Regions from separate parts of the Kitasatospora sp. NPDC023118 genome, predicted to be linked through region 2. Evidence: riboswitches for the same ligand, from Rfam matches in the RefSeq annotation. Region 2 holds a riboswitch; the other holds the start of a gene.
The links. A riboswitch is a leader RNA that binds a small molecule or an ion and turns the genes downstream of it on or off. The one in region 2 is predicted to bind glycine.

Region 1: it holds a riboswitch for glycine, as region 2 does, so the genes downstream of both, gcvT (glycine cleavage system aminomethyltransferase GcvT) here and gcvP (aminomethyl-transferring glycine dehydrogenase) in region 2, are expected to answer to the same signal.

The regions. Positions count from the first base shown of each region.
Region 1 covers NZ_JBVHHW010000004.1:154,732-163,739, forward strand. The annotation lists gene ACZ3UD_RS07010 (enhanced serine sensitivity protein SseB C-terminal domain-containing protein) at 1-878, opposite strand, end outside; gene ACZ3UD_RS07015 (enhanced serine sensitivity protein SseB) at 996-1,805, opposite strand; glycine riboswitch at 1,991-2,095, shown strand; gene gcvT (glycine cleavage system aminomethyltransferase GcvT) at 2,324-3,445, shown strand; gene gcvH (glycine cleavage system protein GcvH) at 3,550-3,930, shown strand; gene glyA (serine hydroxymethyltransferase) at 4,016-5,296, shown strand; gene ACZ3UD_RS07035 (L-serine ammonia-lyase) at 5,472-6,839, shown strand; gene ACZ3UD_RS07040 (FAD-dependent oxidoreductase) at 7,019-8,128, opposite strand; gene ACZ3UD_RS07045 (TetR/AcrR family transcriptional regulator) at 8,254-8,847, shown strand; gene ACZ3UD_RS07050 (cytochrome P450) at 8,997-9,008, opposite strand, start outside.
Region 2 covers NZ_JBVHHW010000008.1:11,953-20,960, forward strand. The annotation lists gene ACZ3UD_RS12185 (DNA polymerase IV) at 1-182, shown strand, start outside; gene ACZ3UD_RS12190 (MFS transporter) at 332-1,822, opposite strand; gene ACZ3UD_RS12195 (YsnF/AvaK domain-containing protein) at 2,046-2,726, opposite strand; partial or broken gene ACZ3UD_RS12200 (PRC-barrel domain-containing protein) at 2,862-3,236, opposite strand; glycine riboswitch at 3,462-3,565, shown strand; glycine riboswitch at 3,567-3,699, shown strand; gene gcvP (aminomethyl-transferring glycine dehydrogenase) at 3,802-6,702, shown strand; gene ACZ3UD_RS12210 (DUF5999 family protein) at 6,898-7,089, opposite strand; gene ACZ3UD_RS12215 (hypothetical protein) at 7,506-8,078, opposite strand; gene ACZ3UD_RS12220 (glutamate-cysteine ligase family protein) at 8,453-9,008, shown strand, end outside.

The DNA of each region.
Region 1 (9,008 bases), on a different contig from region 2:
GGCTGCCCCGGCATCGGCTGACCCGGCATCGGCTGACCGGGCATCGACTGCCCCGGGTACGGCGGCGGCGCCGCCGTCGGGTACGGGCCGGCCGGCGGGCGGCCCGCCTCCCGATCGAAGAACGGCCGCGCGTTGGCGCGCATCCACAGCGCCACCGGGTCGTACTCGTCCGCCATCGCCACCGTGGACACCGCGAGCCCCTCCGGGGCCACCGCGATCGCCCGCTGCATCAGTGCCCGCACCGCCTCCACGGCCGGCGGCGAACTCTCGTACAGGTCCAGGCCGATCGCCAGGTACGGCTCCCCCACCGCCGGCTGCACCCAGGCCCGGCGCAGCGCCCGGACCGCGCGCACCTCACCGGCCTGCCGCTCCAGCAGCGCGAAGAACTGCTGGGCGTTCACCTGCGGCTCACTCAGCTTCAACGGACCGGCCGGCAGCCGGTCCAGGCCCGCGGCGATCCGCCGCAGGTCCGCCCAGGGCACACCGACCCCGCCGCCGGGAGCGTGCGGGTTGAGCCACAGACCCCAGCGGGTGCGGTACAGGGAGGCGGCGATCTCCCGCCCGGAGATGACCTCGTGGGCCCGGGCCCAGCCGGAGGCCGTCAGCTGCTCGGGCGAGGTCACGGCCGGCGCGTAGCCGTGGCCGCTGATCTCCATGTTCCCGTACTGCGCGTCCGGACTGCCCGGCGTACCGTGCCAGAGCAGCATCCAGACCTGGCCGTCGGCCAGCGCGTGCAGCAGCCGCTCGTACGCGTCGTAGCGCTCCGGCGCGACCTCGCGCAGGGCGTGCTCCATCGCGCCCGGATCCGCCGCCGGGCGCCCGGCCGGAGCCTGGCCCCAGGGCCCCGGCACACCGCCCGTTCCCGCTCCCGCACTCATGCGCCCACCTCGCCGCGCCTCTTTCCTCAACCCAGCCGGCCCGTCGGCCGTCTGCACGCACCCTATGGCGCGGCACCGGCCACCGCCACGGCGACGTGCCCTTGATGCGATCCCCGCTCACACCCGCGTGTAGAAAGGCAGTACCCGGGTGAGCAGCCACTCGACCACCGGGTCCTCGGCGAGGTCGAGCAGCACGAGGTGGACGCCACCCGGCAGCGGCGCGGTTCCCAGTGCCCGGCCGAGCGCCTCGTTCACCGCGCCCGGGTCGGCCGGGGCGGCCGGATCCAACTGGACGCCCACGAACATCACGGTCGGTTCGCCCTCGATGCTGGCCAGCGCCCGGCGCGCGGTCAACACCCCGGGCAAGGCCGACAGTTCGGCCCGGCAGGCGGCCAGGAAGTACTCCGGGTCCTCGCCCGGCACCGGCTCGCGCAGCGCCACCCGGCCGCCGGTCGGCGCCTCCGCGGCGTGCTCGGTGTGCTCCCAGCGGTGGCCGTCACGTGGCCCGCGGCGCAGCTCCGCCACGCCCTGTGGCGGCACCGGGATGCCCACCGCGGCCTCGGGGTTGACCGCGATGCCCACGCCCAGCGGCAGTCCGCGGGCGAACTCCCAGGCCGGCGCGATCGCGAAGGCCATCCCCGGCGCCTGCTGCAGGAACACCTCCTGCGAGGAGAACACCGGCACGTACGGGGCCCCGGCCAGCTCGATGGTCGGCAGGTCCAGCGACTGCCCGCCCGGGTCGCCCCCGGCCGGCAGCGGGATCCACACCTGACTGCGGGCCAGCACCTCGATCACCCGCGGCGTCGCGCCCGGGTCGCCGAGCGCGGCGGTCAGCACCTGCTCCAGCTCGTTGGCCGGCCACGCACCGCCGGGCGGCGCCGCCTGCGGCCCGTCCCACCCCTGCTGCTGCTCCACCGGGTACCCCATGCGCGCCTGAACCGCCCTCTGCCGGTCGGCCGCCCACTGCTGTGCCGACGCGGAAGAGTTTAGGGCTCGTGTTCGCCTCCATGTCGTGTGACCGGGTCCCCCCTCCCCTCGTCCGCGGGGACGTGCCATGATGTGCGCGTCCGACGGCATGCGCCGCGGGCCCCCACAACTCCACACCGGCCGCTCGAACCCGCGCGGGAGAGCCCGGAGTGCCGCTCAGGCGGTACAGCCGGCGCCGAAGGAGCAAGTCCTCCCCGGAATCTCTCAGGCCCCCCTACCGCACGGGTTAGGCACATCTGGAAAGCGGCGCACGGCCCTGTCGCGCGCCCACCCACGGTGCAAGCCGCCATGCTGTCCTGGATGCTGGAAACAGCTGCGGGCGGCCGCGGTGAAGCTCTCAGGTCCGACGACAGATGGGGAGACCCACGCCGCCGCATGCCCGCGCGCAGGGTCGGTCCCCAGCGGGTCCGGTCCCGGCGCGTGCACCCCTGAGTGCCCCGACCGAGGAGTTCCTGGCCATGTCGTCCCTCCGCCTGACCGCGCTCGACGCGCTGCACCGCGCCCTCGGCGCGACCATGACCGACTTCGCCGGCTGGGACATGCCGCTGCGCTACGGCAGCGAGCGCGAGGAGCACCTCGCCGTCCGCACCAAGGCCGGCCTGTTCGACCTCTCGCACATGGGCGAGATCACCGTGACCGGCCCGCAGGCCGGCGAGATGCTGGACCACGCGCTGGTCGGCTTCGTCTCCGCGCTCGGCGTGCTGCGCGCCCGCTACACCATGATCTGCGCCGAGGACGGCGGCATCCTGGACGACCTGATCGTCTACCGCCTGCGCGAGGACGCCTTCCTGGTCGTCGCCAACGCCTCCAACGCCCAGCTGGTCCTGGACGAGCTGATCGCCCGTGCCAAGGGCTTCGACGCCGTCGTCACCGACGACCGCGACACCTACGCGCTGATCGCCGTCCAGGGCCCGGAGTCCACCGCGATCCTGGCCAAGACCACCGAGGCCGACCTGCCCGGCCTGAAGTACTACGCGATCCTCCCGGCCCGGGTGGCCGACCGCGACGTGCTGCTGGCCCGCACCGGCTACACCGGTGAGGACGGCTTCGAGATCTTCTGCCACCCGGGCGACGCCGAGCAGATCTGGCAGGCCCTGACCGCCGCCGGCGAGGGCCACGACCTGGTCCCGTGCGGCCTGTCCTGCCGCGACACCCTGCGCCTGGAGGCGGGCATGCCGCTGTACGGGCACGAGCTGTCCACCGACCTCACCCCGTTCGACGCGGGCCTGGGCCGGGTCGTCCGCTTCGACAAGACCACCAACGACGGCGCCTTCGTCGGCCGCAAGGCCCTGGAGCAGGCCGCCGCCGCGGCCGAGACCAACCCCCCGAAGGTGCTGGTCGGCCTGGTCTCCGAGGGCAAGCGGGTGCCGCGCGCCGAGTACACCGTGGTCTCCACCGAGGGCGCCCCGATCGGCCGGATCACCTCCGGCGCGCCGTCCCCGACCCTGGGCAAGCCGATCGCGATGGCCTACGTCGACGCGGCCCACGCCGCCCCCGGCAGCACCGTCGCGGTGGACGTGCGCGGCAAGCACGAGCCGGTCCAGGTCGTGGCGCTGCCGTTCTACAAGCGCGCCCGCTGAGGCCGTCCGGCCGGGGCCCCCGTTCCTCCCATACCCGCACGTCGAAGCCGTCCGCGCGGCGGCCCGCTTCGTCGTACCCGCTTCCCATCCTGGAGAATGACGCCATGAGCAACCCCCAGCACCTGAAGTACACCAAGGAGCACGAGTGGCTGACGGCCGCCGAGGACGGTGTCTCCACGGTCGGCATCACCAAGCACGCCGCGGACGCGCTCGGTGACATCGTCTACGTGCAGCTGCCCGAGGTCGGCGACGAGGTGACCGCCGGCGAGACCTGCGGCGAGCTGGAGTCCACCAAGTCGGTCAGCGACCTGTACTCCCCGGTGACCGGCGAGGTCGTCGAGGTCAACCAGGACGTCCTGGACGACAACGCCCTCGTCAACAGCGCCCCCTTCGAGGGCGGCTGGCTGTTCAAGGTCCGGGTGGAGTCCACCGACGAGCTGCTCAGCGCCGCCGAGTACGACGCGCTCACCCACGCCCAGGGCTGAGCCACCCGCCGGGACGGGCCGCAGCACGGCGGTCCGTCCCGCCCCCACCGTCCCTCCGCTCTCCTCCTCCCGGGAAGACCACACCATGACGGTTCTCAACCAGTCCCTGCACGCCCTCGACCCGGAGATCGCCGCCGCGGTCGACGCCGAGCTGCACCGCCAGCAGACCACCCTGGAGATGATCGCCTCCGAGAACTTCGCCCCGGTGGCGGTCATGGAGGCCCAGGGCTCGGTGCTCACCAACAAGTACGCCGAGGGCTACCCCGGCCGCCGCTACTACGGCGGCTGCGAGCACGTCGACGTGGTCGAGCAGATCGCGATCGACCGCATCAAGGCCCTGTTCGGCGCCGAGCACGCCAACGTCCAGCCGCACTCCGGGGCGCAGGCCAACGCCGCCGCGATGTTCGCGCTGATCCAGCCGGGCGACACCATCCTGGGCCTGAACCTGGCCCACGGCGGTCACCTGACCCACGGCATGAAGATCAACTTCTCCGGAAAGCTCTACAACGTGGTCGCGTACCACGTGGACGAGAAGACCGGCCAGGTCGACATGGCCGAGGTCGAGCGCCTGGCCAAGGAGCACCAGCCGAAGCTGATCATCGCCGGCTGGTCCGCCTACCCGCGCCAGCTGGACTTCGCCGAGTTCCGCCGGGTCGCCGACGAGGTCGGCGCCCTGCTCATGGTGGACATGGCGCACTTCGCCGGCCTGGTGGCCGCCGGGCTGCACCCGAACCCGGTGCCCTACGCGGACGTGGTCACCACCACCACCCACAAGACCCTGGGCGGTCCGCGCGGCGGCGTCATCCTGTCCAAGGCCGAGTTCGCCAAGAAGATCAACTCCGCGGTCTTCCCCGGCCAGCAGGGCGGTCCGCTGGAGCACGTGATCGCGGGCAAGGCCGTCGCCTTCAAGATCGCCGCCTCGGAGGAGTTCAAGGAGCGCCAGCAGCGCACCCTGGAGGGCGCCCGCATCCTCGCCGAGCGCCTGCTGCAGGACGACGTCGCCGAGGCCGGCGCCAGCGTGCTGTCCGGCGGCACCGACGTCCACCTGGTCCTGGTCGACCTGCGCAACAGCCAGCTCGACGGCCAGCAGGCCGAGGACCGGCTGCACGAGGTCGGCATCACGGTCAACCGCAACGCCATCCCGAACGACCCGCGCCCGCCGATGGTCACCTCGGGCCTGCGCATCGGCACCCCGGCCCTGGCCACCCGCGGCTTCCGGGCCGAGGACTTCCGCGAGGTCGCCGACATCATCGCCGAGGCGCTCAAGCCCGCCTTCGACGAGACCGTCGCCGCCGCGCTCAAGGCCCGCGTCACCGCGCTGGCCGAGAAGTACCCGCTCTACCCGAACCTGGGCAACCAGGAGTAAGGGCCGGCAGTAGGTGACCCGCCGGTAAGTTACCGACCGGTAGGGTGATCGGCCTCACCCCTGGAACGTCCAGGGGACTCCGGGGCACCCCGCACACTGGACAGTGTGCGGGGTGCCCCGTTCCGTGCCCGCCCCGACCGCAAGTCCTTCCACGAGACCAGACAAGGACGTCCCCGTGGCCATCAGTGTCTTCGACCTCTTCTCCATCGGCATCGGCCCGTCGAGCTCCCACACCGTCGGCCCGATGCGCGCCGCCCGGATGTTCGCCCGCCGCCTGCGGTCCGAAGGCCTGCTGACGCAGGTGACGTCCGTCCGGGCCGAACTGTACGGCTCGCTGGGCGCCACCGGCCACGGCCACGGCACCCCGAAGGCCGTCCTGCTGGGCCTGGAGAACAACTCGCCCCGCACCGTCGACGTCGACCAGGCCGACAAGGACGTCGAGCGGATCACCGCCGAGAAGCGGATCAACCTGCTCGGCGAGCACGCCGTCGACTTCGACCCCGACAGCCAGCTGGTCCTGCACCGGCGCCGCTCGCTGCCGTACCACGCCAACGGCATGACCCTGTGGGCGTACGCGGCGGACGGCTCCACGCTGCTGGAGAAGACCTACTACTCGGTCGGCGGCGGCTTCGTCGTCGACGAGGACGCGATCGGCGCGGACCGGGTCAAGCCCGACGACACCGCGCTGCGCTACCCCTTCCGCACCGGTGAGGAGCTGCTGCGGCTCACCCGGGAGACCGGGCTGTCGATCTCCGGCCTGATGCTGGAGAACGAGAAGGCCTGGCGCAGCGAGGAGGAGATCCGCACCGGGCTGCTGGAGATCTGGTCCGTGATGCAGGAGTGCGTGCGGGCCGGCATGAGCCGCGAGGGCATCCTGCCGGGCGGTCTCAAGGTCCGCCGCCGGGCGGCCGCCGCGGCCCGGGCGCTGCGCGCCGAGGGGATCGGCCCGGCCAACGCGATGGAGTGGGTGACCCTCTACGCGATGGCGGTCAACGAGGAGAACGCCTCCGGCCGCCGGGTGGTCACCGCGCCGACCAACGGCGCGGCGGGGATCATCCCGGCCGTCCTGCACTACTACCTGAACTTCATCCCGGGCGCCGATGAGGACGGCATCGTCCGCTTCCTGCTCGCGGCCGGCGCCATCGGCATGCTCTTCAAGGAGAACGCCTCCATCTCCGGCGCCGAGGTCGGCTGCCAGGGCGAGGTCGGCTCCGCCTGCTCGATGGCCGCGGGCGGCCTCGCCGAGGTCCTCGGCGGCACCCCCGAGCAGGTCGAGAACGCCGCCGAGATCGGCATCGAGCACAACCTCGGCCTCACCTGCGACCCGGTCGGCGGCCTGGTCCAGATCCCCTGCATCGAGCGCAACGGCATGGCCTCGGTCAAGGCCGTCACCGCGGCCCGGATGGCGCTGCGGGGCGACGGGCGGCATCACGTCTCGCTGGACAAGGCGATCAAGACGATGAAGGAGACCGGCGCCGACATGAAGATCAAGTACAAGGAGACCTCGCGCGGCGGCCTCGCCGTGAACGTCATCGAGTGCTAGGGAAACCGGCTCTGACCTGCATGTTTCTCCCTTTCTGAGCTGTTCTGTCGACATCTACTGGGGGCGAGGCCGACGGACGGGTCCTCTGACGACACCTCCCTGGGGCGGATGCGACCGCCGTGGAGAGCGCACATGCCCGACGCGGGCACGGCCATGCGGCCGAGGGCGGTGGAGTCAGCTCAGGAGGTCGTCGCGGGAACGAGGTGATCGAGTCCCCGCGCGCTGCCCGTCGCGGCCTCGATCGAGCGCGGCACCATGACGCTCTCGTAGGTGCGGACGGCGCCGTCGACGCTGGATTCGGTGACGAGGGCGCGGGCGAGGTCGGCGCCGTCGAGCATGGCGAGATTGGCGCCCAGCCCAACCGGAGGCATCAGGTGCGCGGCATCGCCGAGCAGCGTGACACCGGGAACGTGCTCCCAGGTGTGCGGGGCGGGCAGGACGAACAGGGGCCGGTTGATGAACCCGGTGTCACTGTTGCGCAGGATGTAGCGCAGGCTCTCGTCCCAGCCGTCGAACATCCTCAGCAGGTGCGTCCGCACGGCTCGCTGGTCGCCGAGGTCGATACCGGCGGCTTCGTGCCAGTCCTGCGGCGCGCGGAGCGCGATGTAGGCGCGGATGTGGCCGTTGCTGTTGCGCTGGGCGACCAGGGACCGGCCTGCGCCCTTCGCCAGCATCGATCCGTTGCCGACCAGCCGCGCGAGGTCGGGATGGCGGGTGTCGCAGTGGTCGAATCCGGTCTCGACGAAGGTGACACCGGTGTAGCCGGGTGCGGCGTGCGACAGGGCCGGGCGGACGCGCGACCAGGCGCCGTCGGCGCCGACCACCAGGTCGAAGTCCTCAGCGATGCCGTCACCGAAGAGCAGTCGGCAGGTGCCGTCCGCCAGCGGGGTGACCTCGCTGACGGCGCGCCCCCACCGCACCGTGCCCTCGGTGAGCGAGTCCAGGAACAGGCCACGCAGTTGGCCTCGATCGATCTCCGGCCGGCCGCCGGCGGCGGAAGGCCCCTGGTGCGCCAGGAGGGCGGCGTCGGCGAAGTCGAGCACGCGCCACTCCTCTCCTTCGGGGCGGGCCAGGGCTTGGAATCGGCCGAGGAGCCCGGCCGCCCGCAGGGCGGCCTGACCGGTGTCGGCATGCAGGTCGAGGGTGCCGCCCTGCGGGCGGGCGTCGGCGGAGGCCTCGCGTTCGAAAACAGTGACGGAGCGGCCGTGTTGCTGCAGGACTCGGGCGCAGGTGAGGCCGCCGAGGCCGGCGCCGACGATCGCGATGCGGGGAGCACGAGCAGAGTTCATGGGAGTGTCCCTCGGGAGGTGGATGAGCTGCCGGGAGCGCCCGGCAGCACCAAGAAAGCACACTCATGAAATAAGTGCAACGACTCAACTTTCATAGTCGCTGCACCCTGGGGTATGGTGAGCGGGTGACCGAACCGACCGGGCGCCGCGAGCGCAAGAAGGCCCAGACCCGCCAGTCCCTGGCCGACGCCGCACTCGAACTCTTCCTCGACCGCGGCTACGACCAGGTCGGCGTCAAGGATGTCGCCGATGCCGCCGATGTCTCGGTGACCACCCTGTTCAAGCACTTCTCCGGCAAGGAAGCCCTGGTCTTCGACCAGGACGACGACCTGGAGGCAGCGCTCGTCGCCGCCGTGCGCGACCGCACCCCCGGCCAGTCGATCCCGCAGGCGCTGCGCGATCACATCCTGCTGAACCAGACCCAGTTCGCCGTCCATGCCACGGACCCGCGGTTCGCCGACTTCACGCGCATGGTGCAGGAGACCCCTGCGCTGCGCGACTACGCCCACCGCATGTGGACGCGCCACGAAGCGGCCCTGGCGCGGGCCATCGCCGAGGCTGTCGGCGCTCCCGAGGACGACGTCAGCTGCGCCGCCCTGGCCCGTTTCGCCCTTGAGGCCCGCGGCCTCATCCTGCGGCACACCGAGCCGAGCCGCGCCGCGGACGAGGCCTTCGCGTTGCTCGAACACGGCTGGGCGGCCTCCCACCCGGGCAGCTGACCCGTCCTCCGGACGGGCCGAGCCGACCTGTGCCCGCCGCCGCGCAGTCGCGCTTCGCGGCCCGCAGTTCCACCGTGAGGTCTGCTACGTCGCGCAAGTACAAGGAGACCTCGCGCGGCGGCCTCGCGGTGAACGTCATCGAGTGCTGATCACGGCGGTCT
Region 2 (9,008 bases):
TCGGGCCGGGGTGGGTGCAGGGCAGCGGCGTCGGGCGGGTCACCGTGCGGTTCGAGACACCGTGGAGCGAACCGGGACGGGTGCGGACCTTCGCGGTCGACGACCCGGCGCTGGATCCGGCCAGGCCGTTGCCGTTGCGGCGGGTGGCGGGAGCGGAGGACGGCGAGGGGCCGGACGGCTGAGGGGCTCGGGACGCGGAACGGCCCCACCCGGTAGGAGTACCGGATGGGGCCGCATACCGTGCCGGACTCCGCACCGTCGTGATGCCCTCGCGACGTACGGAGGCCGGGCCCGCGCGCCCTGTCCCTGAGCGCGCGGGCCGGACGCCTGGTCAGGCGTCGGTCTTGACCAGCTCGGCGCTGGAGTCCTGCGGGGCCGAGCCGCCCAGGGCGGTGGCGGCCGGCTTGACGGTGCGGATCAGGAAGGGGACGGCACCGGCGATGATGCAGACGACGGCCGTGGTCCAGAACGCGTGCTTGTAGGCGTCCAGGGTGGGCAGCAGCACCGGGATCTTGATCGGGAGCTTCATGGTGTCGCCGGTCAGGATGGCGGTCATCACGGCGGTGCCGATCGCGCCACCGACGGTGCGCAGCACGGAGTTCATGCCGTTGGCGATTCCGCTCTGCTCGACCGGGACGGCGCCGTTGATGAAGGCCGGCATCGCGGCGAAGGCGAGGCCGATGCCGAGGCCGAAGATCGCCGAGGCGGTGTAGATGTCGCCCTCGTGGCTGTGCCGCAGGGCCAGGTAGGCCATCGCGACGGCGCCGAGGACACCACCGAGGACCAGCGGCAGACGGGGACCGCGGCGGGCGATCAGCAGGGCGCCGACAGGGGCGGCCACCATCGAGCCGATCGCGGACGGCAGCAGCATCACACCGGCGTGCAGGACGGTCGCGGTGAAGCCGTAGTGGGCCAGCTTCTCCGGCGTCTGGGCGAAGTTGCTGATGACCATGAACGAGCCGTACATGCCGAAGCCGATGAGCAGGCCGGCCAGGTTGGTGAAGGCCACGGCCGGGCGGGACATCATCTTCAGGTCCACCAGCGGGTGCGGGACCTTGGTCTCGATGATCCCCCAGATCAGGGCGACCACGGCGGCGACGGCGAACAGGCCGAGGGTCTTGGTGGAGGTCCAGCCCCAGTGGTTGCCCTGGCTGACCGCGACCAGCAGGGCGGAGAGCCAGCCGGCCAGGGTGAGGGCGCCGAGCGGGTCGGCGCCGCCGTCCTTGTCGGTCACCGGGTCGGACGGGACGCGGAAGGCGACCAGGGCCACCGCGAGCAGGCCGAAGGCCAGGCCCATCCAGAAGATCGACTTGTAGTTCCAGTGCTCCAGCAGGAGGCCGGTCGCCACCAGGCCGAGGCCGGAGCCGACGCCCATCGAGGCGCTGATGGCGGCGACGCCGCCGGTCACCTTCTGCTTGGGCAGCTCGTCGCGGACGATGCTGATCGCCAGCGGCATCACGCCACCGCCGGCGCCCTGCAGGACGCGGGCGACGATCAGCCAGGTGAAGGAGTGGGTGCTGACCGCCAGCGCCGATCCGGCGACCAGGCCGGCCAGCGAGATCAGCAGCATGGGCTTACGGCCCCGGAGGTCGCCGAAGCGGCCCAGCAGGGGAGTCAGCACGGCTGCGGAGAGCAGGTTGGCAGTCATCAGCCAGGTGATGTTGGACCCGGAGACGTCCAGTTCCTTGGCCAGCGACGGCAGGATCGGGACGACCGCGGTCTGCACCACGCTGAACGACAGCATCGCCAGGATGAGGGCCGGCAGGACCCGGGCGTTGCTCTGCTTCTCGGCCGCGGTGGTGGGCTGGGGTGCCTCACTCACGGTTGCTTCCTCCCGTACATAGTGAATGAACTGAAGTAATCATGCAGGGAGATACTTCAGAGTGTCAAATATCGAGCGGTTAAGCTTTGGCAAAGGCGACGGGGTGTCGCCTGCGGCAGGGCTTGGGGCTGAGGGCAGGAGGGCGGTGTTTGCGGAGAGTTGGGGCGGGTGGGGGCATGGCGAGGGCCCCGGACGGGGTCCGGGGCCCTGGGGGTGGGTCGGGTCAGGTGAGGGGGCGCAGGGAGTCGGGGCGGACGCCGTTGGTCACGGGGGTGGTCGGGTCGGGGGCGGCGGTGGTGTTGTCGTGGACTTCGACGTGCTCGCGGCGGAGTTCCTCCTGGACCACCTTCTCCGTGGTGTAGCGCTCGACGATCAGGCGGACCCGCTCGATCGGGGCGAGGTACTTGCGGACGATGGGGTGTTCCTCGCGGAGGGTGACCTCCTCGACCGCCTCGGCGATCTCCTTGGCGGTGAGGGTGGAGCGTTCGGCGTCGCTGACCGGGATGCGCTCCACCCGGACCCGCTCGCGGACCAGCGGGACGCGGCGCTCGACCTGCTCGCTGGTCACGTACTTGCGCAGCTTCGCGGCGCCCAGGACGTGCCACTCGGTGGTGATGTCCAGCCGCTCCTCGTGGCAGGTGATCTCGACCGGGGCACTCGGGGCCGAGGTCGCGGCGGAGCTGGTGGGCGTCGGGGTGGTCGCGGCTGGCGTGCTCGGGGTTGAGGTGGTGGCGGAGCTGGTGGGCGTCGGGGTGGTCGCGGCTGGCGTGCTCGGGGTTGAGGTGGTGGCGGAGCTGGTGGGCGTCGGGGTGGTCGCGGCTGGGGCGGGCTTCGGCTTCGGCTTCGGCTCGACGGCGGGGGCGGTCGCTGTGGTGGCGGGAGCGGGGGTGGCGAGGGTCCGCATGGTGGCCTCCGCGGCGGTGTCGGTGCCGGCGGTACTGGGGGCGGTGACGGTGGTGGCGGTGTTGGTCGGGCCGGGCTCGGTGGCGTGGGAGTCGAGCGGTTTGGCGGTCGTGGTGGCCGCGGTGGCCGGAGCGGTGCCGAAGTCGCGGTCGGGCTGGACGGTCCGGCCGGGCTCCTCGGTGGCGGTGTGGCCGTCCACCTCGGTGTCGAGGCCGTAGTAGCGGTAGAGCTGGAGTTCCTGGGCCGGCGACAGGTGCTGGCCCACGCCGAAGTCCGGGGACTCCTTGACCAGCGACTTGTCGTAGGGCACCCGGAGCTCTTCGCCGGAGAACTCGCTCGTGGTGAGCGGGACGAAGGCGTCCCGGCCGAAGATGCCGGTCCGGACGGCGGCCCACTCTGGCTGGCCGGTGGCGTCGTCCAGGTACACCTCGTCGACCGTGCCGATCTTGTCTCCGTTGCGGTCGACCGCCTTGTGGCCGATGAGGTCTCTGGGGTCGAAGTCGGTCTGCACTCTTTCCTCCAGCTGCGCTGCGGCTGCGGAACTCCCGCAGGTACGGCCGTCGGAGCACCCGTCCCGGCCGTCACTTCACACCAAAAGGCATGAATCGGACCGACGCGACCGGGGTGCGCCGGACGGGCTCGGCGCTAGGCCGTCCGGGGGACGCGCGTAGACCTCGAGTGACCTGACGCACCCGTGATCGGAAGGCCTCCCGCTGGTACCCTGGGCGGCGACCGCCGAGCCCGCTCGGGAGAGTCCCCGACGGCGAAAACCGCTGGTCGGGGCGCCGAAGGAGCAACTCCTCCCCGGAATCTCTCAGGCATCCGTACCGTGCGGGATAGGTCACTCTGGAAAGCAGGGCAGGAGCGTCGGCGCGGGAGCCGGCGATCACCACCCTCACCGACGGTGCAAGCCGACGGAGCGCCGACGGCGCTCCGTGCGGGCGAAGCTCTCAGGTCCCGATGACAGAGGGGGAGGCCTTCCGGGTTCGTCCGCCCAGGCGATCCGCTGTCCGCAGCGGAACGACCGGTCGGCGTGCGTGCCCCCGCCGGTCCGTGACCAGGAGGCCTCGACCACCATGAACGCCCAGCCGAACGCGGGACGCCCCACCGGCGCCTCGACCCTCACCGAGCTTGAGCTGGCCAGCCCCTTCGAGAACCGCCACATCGGCCCCGATGCCGCCGCCCAGGAGAAGATGCTGGCGTCCGTCGGCTACGGCTCGCTGGACGAGCTCGCAAGCACCGCCGTTCCCGAGGCGATCCGCTCCATCACCGCCCTGGCCCTGCCCGCCGGTCGCAGCGAGGCGCAGGTCCTCGCCGAGCTTCGTGAGCTGGCGAGCCGCAACAAGGTGCTCCAGCCGATGATCGGCCTGGGCTACTACGGCACCTTCACCCCGCCGGTGATCCTGCGCAACGTCATGGAGAACCCGGCCTGGTACACCGCGTACACCCCGTACCAGCCGGAGATCTCGCAGGGCCGCCTGGAGGCGCTGCTCAACTTCCAGACCCTGGTCTCCGACCTGACCGGTCTGCCCACCTCCGGCTCCTCGCTGCTGGACGAGGGCACCGCGGCCGCCGAGGCGATGGCGCTGGCCCGCCGCGTCACCAAGGTCAAGGGCGGTGTCTTCCTGGTCGACGCCGAGACCCTGCCGCAGACCATCGCGGTGATCAACACCCGTGCCGTGCCGACCGGTGTGGAGGTCGTCGTCGCCGACCTGTCCGAGGGCATCCCGGCCGAGATCGCCGAGCGCGGCGTCTTCGGCGTGCTGCTGCAGTACCCGGGCGCCACCGGTGTGGTCCGCGACCTCGCCCCGGTGATCGAGCAGGCGCACGGGCTGGGCGCGATCGTCGCCGTTGCCGCCGACCTGCTGGCGCTGACCCTGCTCAAGTCCCCGGGCTCGCTGGGCGCCGACATCGCCTGCGGCACCTCGCAGCGCTTCGGCGTGCCGATGGGCTTCGGCGGTCCGCACGCCGGTTACCTGTCGGTGCGCGCCGAGTACGCCCGCTCGCTGCCCGGCCGCCTGGTCGGCGTGTCCGTCGACGTCGACGGCAACCGCGCCTACCGCCTGGCGCTGCAGACCCGCGAGCAGCACATCCGCCGCGAGAAGGCCACCAGCAACATCTGCACCGCCCAGGTGCTGCTCGCCGTGATGGCCTCGATGTACGCGGTCTACCACGGTCCGGACGGCCTGGCCGACATCGCCCGCCGCACCCACCGCTACGCCGCCGCCCTCGCCGAGGGCCTGCGGGCCGGCGGCGTGGAGCTGCTCCACGGCGAGTTCTTCGACACCGTCACCGCCGTCGTCCCGGGCCGTGCCGCCGAGATCGCCGCCGCCGCCCGCACCCACGGCATCAACGTCCACCAGGACGGCGCGGACCGGATCTCGATCTCCACCGACGAGACCACCACCCGTGAGCACCTGGCCGGCGTCTGGGCCGCGTTCGGCGTCCCCGCCGTCGAGGTGGCCGAGGCCGCCGAGACGCTGCCCGCCGCGCTGCTGCGCGAGGACGAGTACCTGACCCACCCGGTCTTCCACAGCCACCGCTCGGAGACCGCCATGCTGCGCTACCTGCGCCGCCTGTCGGACCGGGACTACGCGCTGGACCGCGGCATGATCCCGCTGGGCTCCTGCACCATGAAGCTCAACGCGACCACCGAGATGGAGGCGGTGACCTGGCCGGAGTTCGGCCAGCTGCACCCCTTCGCGCCGATCGATCAGGCCGAGGGCTTCCTGACCCTGATCCGCCAGCTGGAGCAGCAGCTGGTCGAGGTCACCGGCTACGACGCCGTGTCGATCCAGCCGAACGCCGGCTCCCAGGGCGAGCTGGCCGGCCTGCTGGCCGTCCGCGCCTACCACCACGCCAACGGCGACACCCAGCGCGACGTCTGCCTGATCCCGTCCTCGGCGCACGGCACCAACGCCGCCTCCGCGGTGATGGCCGGCATGCGCGTGGTCGTGGTGAAGACCCTGGTCGACGGCGACGTGGACGTCGAGGACCTGAAGGCCAAGATCGAGCAGCACCGCGACAACCTCGCCGTGCTGATGGTCACCTACCCGTCGACCCACGGCGTGTACGAGACCCAGATCACCGACATCTGCGCCCTGGTGCACGAGGCCGGCGGCCAGGTGTACGTGGACGGCGCCAACCTGAACGCCCTGGTCGGCCTGGCCAAGCCGGGCAAGTTCGGCGCGGACGTCTCGCACCTGAACCTGCACAAGACCTTCTGCATCCCGCACGGCGGTGGCGGCCCGGGGGTCGGCCCGGTCGCGGTGCGCGCCCACCTGGCGCCGTACCTGCCCAACCACCCGCTGCAGGAGGAGGCAGGGCCGGCCACCGGTGTCGGCCCGATCTCGGCCGCGCCGTGGGGTTCGGCGGCGATCCTGCCGATCTCCTGGGCGTACGTCCGGCTGATGGGCGGCGAGGGCCTGAAGCACGCGACCCAGGTCGCGGTGCTGAACGCCAACTACATCGCCAAGCGGCTGGCGCCGCACTTCCCGGTGCTCTACACCGGCCCGGGCGGGCTGGTCGCGCACGAGTGCATCATCGACCTGCGCCCGCTCACCAAGGAGACGGGCGTGACGGTGGACGACATCGCCAAGCGCCTGATCGACTACGGCTTCCACGCGCCGACGATGTCCTTCCCGGTGGCCGGCACGCTGATGATCGAGCCGACCGAGTCCGAGGACCTGCACGAGATCGACCGGTTCTGCGACGCGATGATCGAGATCCGGGCCGAGATCGACAAGGTCGGCTCGGGTGAGTGGGCGGCCGAGGACAACCCGCTGCGCAACGCCCCGCACACCGCGGCCACCCTGGCCGGCGACTGGGCGCACGGCTACTCGCGGCAGGAGGCGGTCTTCCCGGCGGGCGTGAACCCGGCGGACAAGTACTGGCCGCCGGTGAGCCGGATCGACGGTGCGTACGGCGACCGCAACCTGGTCTGCTCCTGCCCGCCGCTGGACGAGTACGGCGTCTGATCCTCAGCGGGCGGACACGAGGCAGGGCCCCGGCAGAACGTTTCTGCTGGGGCCCTGCCCTTTGTCGTTCCCGGTCGGGTCGTCTTTCACGGTCGGGTCGGCGGCTGCCCCGCCGGGCGGCCTCGGGCCGTACGGTTCCGGCCGTACGGGTCGGGTCGCCCGCCCTCGGTCCCTGCTGTCCCAGCCCGTGGTGTCTCAGGCCGCGTGGGCGACAGGACGGCGCGGGGCGATCACCCGGCCGTCGGGCAGCAGCTCTCCGGTGTCCTCGAACAACACGACGCCGTTGCAGAGCAGGCTCCAACCCTGCTCCGGGTGGCAGGCCACCGGCACGGCCGCCTCGCGGTCCTCGGACTCGGCCGACGGGCACTCAGGACGGTGCTGGCACATACGCGTACCCTCGCTTCGCTCTGCGATCCTCCCCGTGGTGCGGTCCCGGAGGTGGTGCCGTCCGGAGCCGCCGCGGTAGTCGGATCCTGTCCGCAACGCCGACCAGGTGTGGACCGGCGCTCAAGTGGGTAGGACAGGTGGTCCTTCCACGCTGGTTCCCAGTGTCGGCATCTGCGGACGCCCGCGCAGGGATTTCGTGACATGCGCCACAACTCCCGGGCAGAGATCACCCGTTCAGGTGGGGCCGGAGGGAGATCGCGCACTGATGGGCCAGTCGGGGGATAGCCCGGTGGGGCCATTGCGGGCGGCCCGTCCAGATGGTGGCCGTTCGGGTGAGGCCGCGGAGCGGGGAGGGCGCGGCGAAGGGCCGCCGGGCGGGTGGCCCGGCGGCGGGGTGCGGACGGGGCGGCGCAGGCTCAGGAGGAGCCGAGCAGCAGCGGTCCGGCGAGCGGAGCACGGGCGAGCAGCGGCAGCAACTCGGCGGCCGGGTAGGCGCGGTGCGCGGTGACGCCGAGCGGGGCCGGGGCGAGTGGGATCAGCAGGTCGGCGGCCGGCCCGGTGTCGGGACTGTGCAGCCAGAGCGCCGTCGCGTACTGGCCGGGGAAGGTGAGCAGCCGGGGCTGGCATCGGGAGCGGGCGTTCTGGGCGAGCTGCCAGGCCTCGCGCAGTGCCCGGACGGTGGAGGAGAGGTAGGGGCCGGCGGTGAAGTGGGAGAAGGTGTGGCCCTCCGCGCTCTGGACCACCTCGGCGGCGGCGGCCACGTCGGCGCCGTCCTTGATCAGGAAGCGCCAGCCGGTCCGGCGGGCGGCGGGGAGCTCGGGGCGCGGGCCGTCCAGGACGTGCACCGCGAGCGGATGCGCGGGGAGCAGTGGTCCGGTCGGGTGACGCAGTGCTGCGGCGGCGGGCTGGCGCAGCGCGGTGTCCGAGGCGAGAGCGCCCAGGACCGCGCGCAGGGCGCTGGGCGGGGGCTGGGGGGTCTGCAGGGTCATGGCGGGGTCCGCCTCTCCAAGCGAGATCGGCGTGTGCGGCATACCGGCGTGGCACGGGTGCGTCTTCGGTGACGGGGGCCTGGCCGTGTCCGGTTGTGCAGGATCGCGGAGCCGGCGCGGTCGCCGCCGTCGACGAGGGACTCGGGGCGGGAGAAGACCGGCCGGAGCGCAGTGCGGATTCCTCGAATTCATCGAACAAATGCGCAGGGTGATCTGTTTATCACAGGCCGTGGTGGCGGGCAAGTCTGCAGATGGTCTGAATTTCCGTCAGTTGCCTTGCATTGCAAGCCAGTACAAGCATTCGGGTATCGATCTTCGAGGTGGGCATGATGCTTGCACGGTCGGACGGCCGGGTGTCTCAGGAGGAGGGGACCGTGGGCGAGAAGGTCGTGGCGACTCGGGCGGATCTGGCGGACCGGCAGCAGTACCGGCTCAAGCTCCAGGCCTGCCTCGACGCGCTCGGGCGGATGCTGCGCGAGGACCGCTTCGACCGGCCGCGGGCGGTGCTGGGGCTGGAGATCGAGCTCAACCTGGCCGACGAGCAGGGCCTGCCGGTGATGCGCAACGCCCAGGTGCTGAGCGCGATCGGCTCCAGCGACTTCCAGACCGAACTGGGTCAGTTCAACATCGAGGTCAACATCGTGCCGCACCGGCTCTGCGGGCACGTCTTCGAGGAACTGCGCGAGGAGATCGACACCGGGCTGCGCTACGCCGACCGGCGTGCGGCCGAGGCCGGTGCCCGGATCGTCATGGTGGGCATCCTGCCGACCCTGGAGCACGACCACACCGGGCTGGACGCGATGAGCCACAACCAGCGGTACAGCCTGCTCAGCGACCAGATCCTGGCCGCCCGGGGCGAGGACATCGCGCTGGACATCGAGGGCGTCGAGCACCTCCAGCTGGAGTCGGTCACCATGGTGGCCGAGGCCG